2 regions of the Streptomyces sp. BK022 genome follow, and region 2 is predicted to be linked to the other one. Evidence: riboswitches for the same ligand, from Rfam matches in the RefSeq annotation. Region 2 holds a riboswitch; the other holds the start of a gene.
The links. A riboswitch is a leader RNA that binds a small molecule or an ion and turns the genes downstream of it on or off. The one in region 2 is predicted to bind glycine.
Positions count from the first base shown of each region.

Region 1: another riboswitch for glycine. It lies ahead of gcvT (glycine cleavage system aminomethyltransferase GcvT); the one in region 2 lies ahead of gcvP (aminomethyl-transferring glycine dehydrogenase).

Region 1 covers NZ_SHKU01000002.1:935,405-938,632, forward strand. The annotation lists gene gcvT (glycine cleavage system aminomethyltransferase GcvT) at 1-962, opposite strand, end outside; glycine riboswitch at 1,113-1,201, opposite strand; gene EV284_RS10375 (AAA family ATPase) at 1,383-2,045, shown strand; gene EV284_RS10380 (enhanced serine sensitivity protein SseB) at 2,110-2,901, shown strand; gene EV284_RS10385 (enhanced serine sensitivity protein SseB C-terminal domain-containing protein) at 2,989-3,228, shown strand, end outside.
Region 2 covers NZ_SHKU01000004.1:8,873-12,100, forward strand. The annotation lists gene EV284_RS16475 (MerR family transcriptional regulator) at 1-40, shown strand, start outside; partial or broken gene EV284_RS16480 (DNA polymerase IV) at 117-1,579, shown strand; gene EV284_RS16485 (PRC-barrel domain-containing protein) at 1,498-1,872, opposite strand; glycine riboswitch at 1,993-2,087, shown strand; gene gcvP (aminomethyl-transferring glycine dehydrogenase) at 2,261-3,228, shown strand, end outside.

The DNA.
Region 1 (3,228 bases), on a different contig from region 2:
TCGCCGATCACCTCGCCGTCCGCGACGACGGCGTACCCGGCGCGCGGCACCCGGCGGCCCTCGGCGACGAGGCCGACCAGCACGCGGGGCGGCTGGGCCTCGGCACGCTCGGCGGCCTTCGCCAGCGCCTCGCGGCCGACGAAGTCGCCCTCCTTGCCGAACTTCACCACGCGGCCGAGACCGGCGTCGAAGGGGGTCAGCCCGGTGGTCAGCTCGTGCCCGTACAGCGGCATGCCCGCCTCCAGGCGCAGGGTGTCCCGGCAGGACAGCCCGCACGGCACCAGACCGGCGGCGGAGCCGGCCTCCAGCAGCGCCTCCCAGAGGCGGACGGCGTGCTCGGGCCGTACGAACAGCTCGAAGCCGTCCTCGCCGGTGTAGCCGGTACGGGCGATCAGCGCGGGGACGCCCGCGACCGTGCCGGGCAGCCCGGCGTAGTACTTCAGGCCGTCGAGGTCGGCGTCGGTGACGGCCTTGAGGATGCCGGGGGACTCCGGGCCCTGGACGGCGAGCAGCGCGTAGGCGTCGCGGTCGTCGCGGACCTCGGCGTCGAAGCCGGCCGCGCGCTCGGTCAGCGCGTCCAGGACGACCTGGGCGTTGGAGGCGTTGGCCACGACCATGTACTCGTGCTCGGCGAGCCGGTAGACGATCAGGTCGTCCAGGATGCCGCCGTCGGCGCGGCAGATCATGGTGTAGCGGGCGCGGCCCACGCCGACCGAGGCGAGGTCGCCGACGAGGGCGTAGTTCAGCAGGGCGGCGGCGCCGGGGCCGGTCACCGTGATCTCACCCATGTGCGAGAGGTCGAACAGCCCGGCCCGGGTGCGCACCGCCTGGTGCTCGTCACGCTCGGAGCCGTAGCGCAGGGGCATGTCCCAGCCGGCGAAGTCGGTCATCGTCGCGCCGAGCGAGCGGTGCACGGCGTCGAGCGCGGTATGGCGCGGGGCGTTGGGGTCTGTGCTACTCATCGGTCGTCTCCCAGGGCAACGGGGGATGGGGCGAGGAACGTTCCTCCCCATCTGTCATCGGAACCTGAGAGGTTCGCCATGACCCGCACGGTCACTGGCTTGCACCTTGGGTGGGGTCGCTTTCGACAGCGGCCCGCTTTTCAGATGTGCCTCGCCCGCGCGGTAACGGTGCCTGAGAGATTCAAGGGAGGGACTTGCTCCTTCGGCGCCCCGGATGGGGACTCTCCCGCGCGGATTCAAACGGCCGGTATGCAGTTGGCGGGCACATCATCGCACGGCGGCGCCCGGCCCTGAAGGGGCCACCGGCTGTGACATGCCTGTGGCCGATCCGGGACCCGCACGGCGACCGCGCGCATTACCTTCTCTTTACATGAGTTGGGCAGGGGATGACCTGAGCCCACTGGGGGAGGGACGATCACGGTGAACAGGTCCACGGTGTACGCCACGACCACCGGCATCCCGGTGCGGCAGCGGCCTTGCGCGGGCGCCCGGCAGCGGGCGGGCCGCCCCGCGCCGGCCGTCCGCGACCTGCGCGACCGCCCCGGCGGCCCCCGCACCCTCCGCTTCGACCCCCGCGACCTCGTCGTCGTCACCGGGCTGCCCGGCAGCGGCAAGTCGACCCTGATGCGCCGCACGGTCCCCGGCCGCCGCGTCGATTCCCAGGACGCCCGCGACCGCTGGGCCGCCCGGCTCCCCGCCGCACTGCCCTACGCGTTCTACCGCCCGCTGGTCCGCCTCGCCCACTACGCCGGGCTGCGCCGCGAGCTGGCCTCGGGCGAGGGCGTCGTGGTGCACGACTGCGGCACCCAGCCCTGGGTGCGCGCCTGGCTCTCCCGCGAGGCGCGCCGCAGAGGCGGCACCCTGCACCTGATCCTGCTCGACGTGTCCGCCGACACCGCCCGGCACGGCCAGCGCGAGCGCGGCCGGGGCGTCTCGCGGTACGCCTTCCACCGCCACCGCGGCACCACCGCCCGCCTGCTGGACGCCGTCGAGCGCGGCGAGAGCCCCGCCGGCTGCGGCTCGGTCGTCCTGCTGGACCGCGCCTCGGCGGACGGCCTGACGCGGATCGAGTTCGCCAGGTGAGCGCCCGCACGCGCACCGGATAGCCTTCTGCACCACAGCATGACTCCCAGCAGGCGGTAGGCACATGGACTTCCCGGCGGACCTTCCCGCGGACTTCCCGGCACAGGCACACCCCCACCCGCACGGCGGCTGGCCCGGCAACGAACTGGAGGAGGTCCTCTCCGCCGCCCTCGGCATACCCGCGGCCGGCGCCCGCGTCATCGAGGTGCTGGCCCGAAGCTTCGTCTGGATACCCCTGCCCAACGGCGGCGGTCCGCACAGCGGTCCGCTGGACCTGCCCACCGTCGAGATCGACGGCCAGGTGTACGTCCCGGTGTTCAGCTCCGAGGAGCAGTTCCGGCAGTCGCCCGGCGGACACCTCCCGCACACCGTCGCCCCCGCCGTGGAGTTCGCGCGCGGTCTGCCGCCGCAGGCGGGCGTCGTCATCAACCCCGGCGGCGTGGTCGGACTCCCGCTGCCGCCCGACGCGGTGGCCGCGCTGTGCCGGGCCGGGGGCTCCCCGTTGGACGGTCCCGCCTCCGGTGGCCGGGTGCGGCTCTTCGAGCCCGACTGGCAGGAGGACCCGGTGGACTTCCTGGCCGCCGCCTCCGCCGAGTTCGCCGCGACCGGGGTGGTGGTCAGCGCCCGGCGCTGCCTCGCCGTCATCGAGACGGCCGACCCGGTGCTCTTCGTCGGCGTCGAACTCGCCCACTGGGAGGGCGACGCGCGGGCGCTGCCGCTGGACGCCCTCGGCAAGGCACTCGGCCGCGCCCCGGCCCCCTGGCCCGTCAACCTCGTCCTCCTGGACGCCACCCAGGACCCGGTGGCCGACTGGCTGAGGACGAACGTGCGCCCCTTCTACCAGTTCGGCAACTGAGGCATCAGGGCTCGCGGGGCCCGCGCCGGTGGGCGCTTAAGCTGTCCCCACACGCGGGGAACTTGCAATGAAGGGGCGGTAGGACAGGTGAGCGCGAGCCCAAGCGGCAGCGTCGAGCACATGCTGCGCCAGGTCACTCCCGGACGCTACGACGCCTACGAGGCACTGCTCCGCGCCCTCGCCACCCCTTCGTCCGGCCAGATCTGGATGCTGCTGTGGCAGGGCCAGGCCGGCTCCCCGGACGCGCAGTACGCGAACATGGAGGTCGGCGGCTTCGGCTACGCCCCCTGCGTGACCTCGGCGCAGGAACTCTCCGCCAGCGGCTGG
Region 2 (3,228 bases):
GGCCGACGAACTGGCGCGGCGGCGCAACCGCGCCGTCTGAGACCGGCCGGCACCGTTTTCCACAGGACGCCCCCGCGCGGGAGCCGTTGTCAGTGGCGTGGTGCAGCATCGGACCTGTGAGAAACGCGCCCACCATCCTCCATCTCGACATGGACGCCTTCTTCGCCTCGGTGGAGCAGGCGTCCAAGCCGAGCCTGCGTGGGAAGGCCGTCGTGGTGGGCGGGATCGGGCCGCGCGGGGTGGTGGCCACCGCGTCCTACGAGGCGCGGGTGTTCGGGGTGCACTCGGCGATGCCCACCGCGCAGGCCCGCCGACTCGCGCCGAACGCCGCTTACCTCACGCCGCGCTTCGCGCTGTACCGGTCGGTCAGCGACCAGGTGATGGCGCTGCTGCGGGAGTTGTCCCCGCTGGTGGAGCCGCTGAGCCTGGACGAGGCGTTCGTGGACCTGGAGGCCGGCGACGCCGCCTGGGACGAGGCGTCGGCGCGCGAGGCCGGGGCCAGGCTGCGCGCCGACATCCGGGCGGTGACGGGGCTGACCGGGTCGGTGGGGCTCGCCGCCTCCAAGATGCTGGCCAAGATCGCCTCGGAGCGGGCCAAGCCCGACGGCCTGGTCCTCATCGAACCGGGCACCGAGCGCGCCCTGCTGTCCCCGATGCCGGTCCGCACCCTGCCCGGCGTCGGCCCCGCCACCGGCGACCATCTCAGGCGCGCCGGGATCACCACCGTGCTGGAGCTGTCCGAGGCGGGCGAGGACGAACTGGTCCGGCTGCTCGGCAAGGCCCACGGACACGCGCTGTACGCGATGGCGCTGGCCCGCGACGACCGGCCGGTGGTGGCCGAGCGGGAGGCCAAGTCGGTGTCGGTGGAGGACACCTACGCCGTCGACATCCACGACCGGCTGCGCATCGGCCTGGAGGTCCGCCGCCTCGCCGACCGATGCGTACGGCGGCTGCGCGGTGCCGGGCTCTCCGGGCGCACCATCGTGCTCAAGGTGCGGCGGTACGACTTCTCCACCCTGACCCGTTCCGAGACGCTGCGGGGGCCCACGGACGACCCCTCGGTCATCCGGGAGGCGGCCGCGCGGCTGCTGGACTCCGTCGACACCACCGGCGGGGTGCGGCTGCTGGGCGTCGGCGTGTCGGGGCTCGCCGACTACACGCAGGAGGACCTCTTCGCCCAGGCGGCGGGGGAGCCGGCCGAGGAGACGCCCGAGGAGAGCGCCCTGGACTTCGGCCCGGGGACACCCGAGCCCGCCGCGCCGGAGTGGCGGGCGGGCCAGGACGTACGGCACCCGGAGTACGGGCACGGGTGGGTGCAGGGCAGCGGCCTCGGGCGGGTCACCGTGCGCTTCGAGACCCCGCTCTCCGCGCCGGGCCGGGTACGGACGTTCCGGTCCGACGAGGCCGGTCTGGAACCGGCCGACCCCCTGCCGCTCGTGGCCCAGGTGGAGGCGGCCACCGCGGAGGGGGAGGCGGACGGCGGATGAGGGGAGGGGGTCAGACGTCCTCGGCGCCCGCGACCTTGCCGAAGTCGCGGTCCGGGGTGGGCCGGGCGGCGGCGCCCACGTCGAGGCCGTAGTGGTGGTAGAGCTGGAGTTCCTGCTCGGGGGAGAGATGACGGCCCACGCCGAAGTCGGGGGCGTCCTTGATGAGGGCGCGTTCGAAGGGGACGCGGAGCGCGCCGTCGACCAGTTCGCTGGGCTCCAGCGGGACGAAGGCGTCGCGGGAGAAGAGGCCGGTGCGCACCGCCGCCCATTCCGGGACGCCGGTCGCGTCGTCGAGGTACACCTCGTCTATGGTGCCGATCTTGGTGCCGGCGCGGTCGAACGCCTTGCGGCCGATCAGGCTGCGCGGATCGATGTCGGTCTGCACGATCCCTCTCCCTCCACATGGTCGCAACTCATCCGTAAGCACTACAAAAGAGCAGAATCAGCCGGGCGGCCACTCGAACACCGCGCTCCGGACCCCCGCTGGTAGTCTGAAGTCGGCTGCTGACCCCGTGCGGGAGAGTCCTCCGAGTCGTTCGGAGGCGCCGAAGGAGCAACTCCTCCCCGGAATCTCTCAGGCTCCCGTACCGCACGGACGAGGTCACTCTGGAAAGCAGGGCGGGCGTCACGGCTCCCGCTCTCACCGACGGTGCAAGCCGGGGTCCGCTGGCCCCGGTGAAGCTCTCAGGTACGAGATGACAGAGGGGGAGGCCGGTGGGCACCCGAGCCGTGGTGCCCCTCGCAGGTCGCGTCAGACCAGGAGGCCTCCGCACATGACCGCCCCTCGCATTCCGCTCGCCGAGCTCGAAGCGGGCATCCCCTTCGAGCAGCGCCACATCGGACCCGACCAGGAGGCGCGGGCCAAGATGCTCGCGCAGGTCGGCTACGGCTCCCTCGACGAGCTGACCGCCGCCGCCGTGCCGGACGTGATCAAGAACGCCGACGCGCTCGACCTGCCCGGTGCCCGCACCGAGGCCGAGGTCATCGCCGAGCTGCGCGGTCTCGCCGACCACAACCAGGTCCTCGGCTCCATGATCGGCCTGGGCTACTACGGCACCTTCACGCCGCCGGTCATCCTGCGCAACGTCATGGAGAACCCCGCCTGGTACACGGCCTACACGCCCTACCAGCCGGAGATCTCCCAGGGCCGGCTGGAGGCCCTGCTGAACTTCCAGACGATGGTCGCGGACCTCACCGGGCTGCCCACCTCCGGTGCCTCCCTGCTGGACGAGGGCACGGCCGCCGCCGAGGCGATGGCGCTCTCCCGGCGCATGGGCAAGAACAAGAAGGGCCTCTTCCTGGTCGACGCGGACACCCTGCCGCAGACCATCGCCGTCATCGAGACCCGCGCCGAGCCGGCCGGTGTCGAGGTCGTCGTCGCCGACCTGAGCGACGGCATCCCGGCCGACATCGCCGCCCGCGACATCACCGGCGTCCTGCTCCAGTACCCGGGCGCCTCCGGTGCCGTACGCGACCTGAAGCCGGTCGTCGAGCAGGCGCACGGGCTGGGCGCCCTCGTCACCGTCGCCGCCGACCTGCTCGCGCTCACCCTGCTCACCTCGCCCGGTGAGCTGGGCGCGGACATCGCGATCGGCACCACCCAGCGCTTCGGCGTCCCGATGGGCTTCGGCGGACCGCACGCCGGCTACATGGCCGTGCACGAGAAGTTCGCCCGCAGCCTGCCCGGCCGCCTGGTCGGCGTGTCCGTCGACGCCGACGGGCACCGCGCGTACCGCCTGGC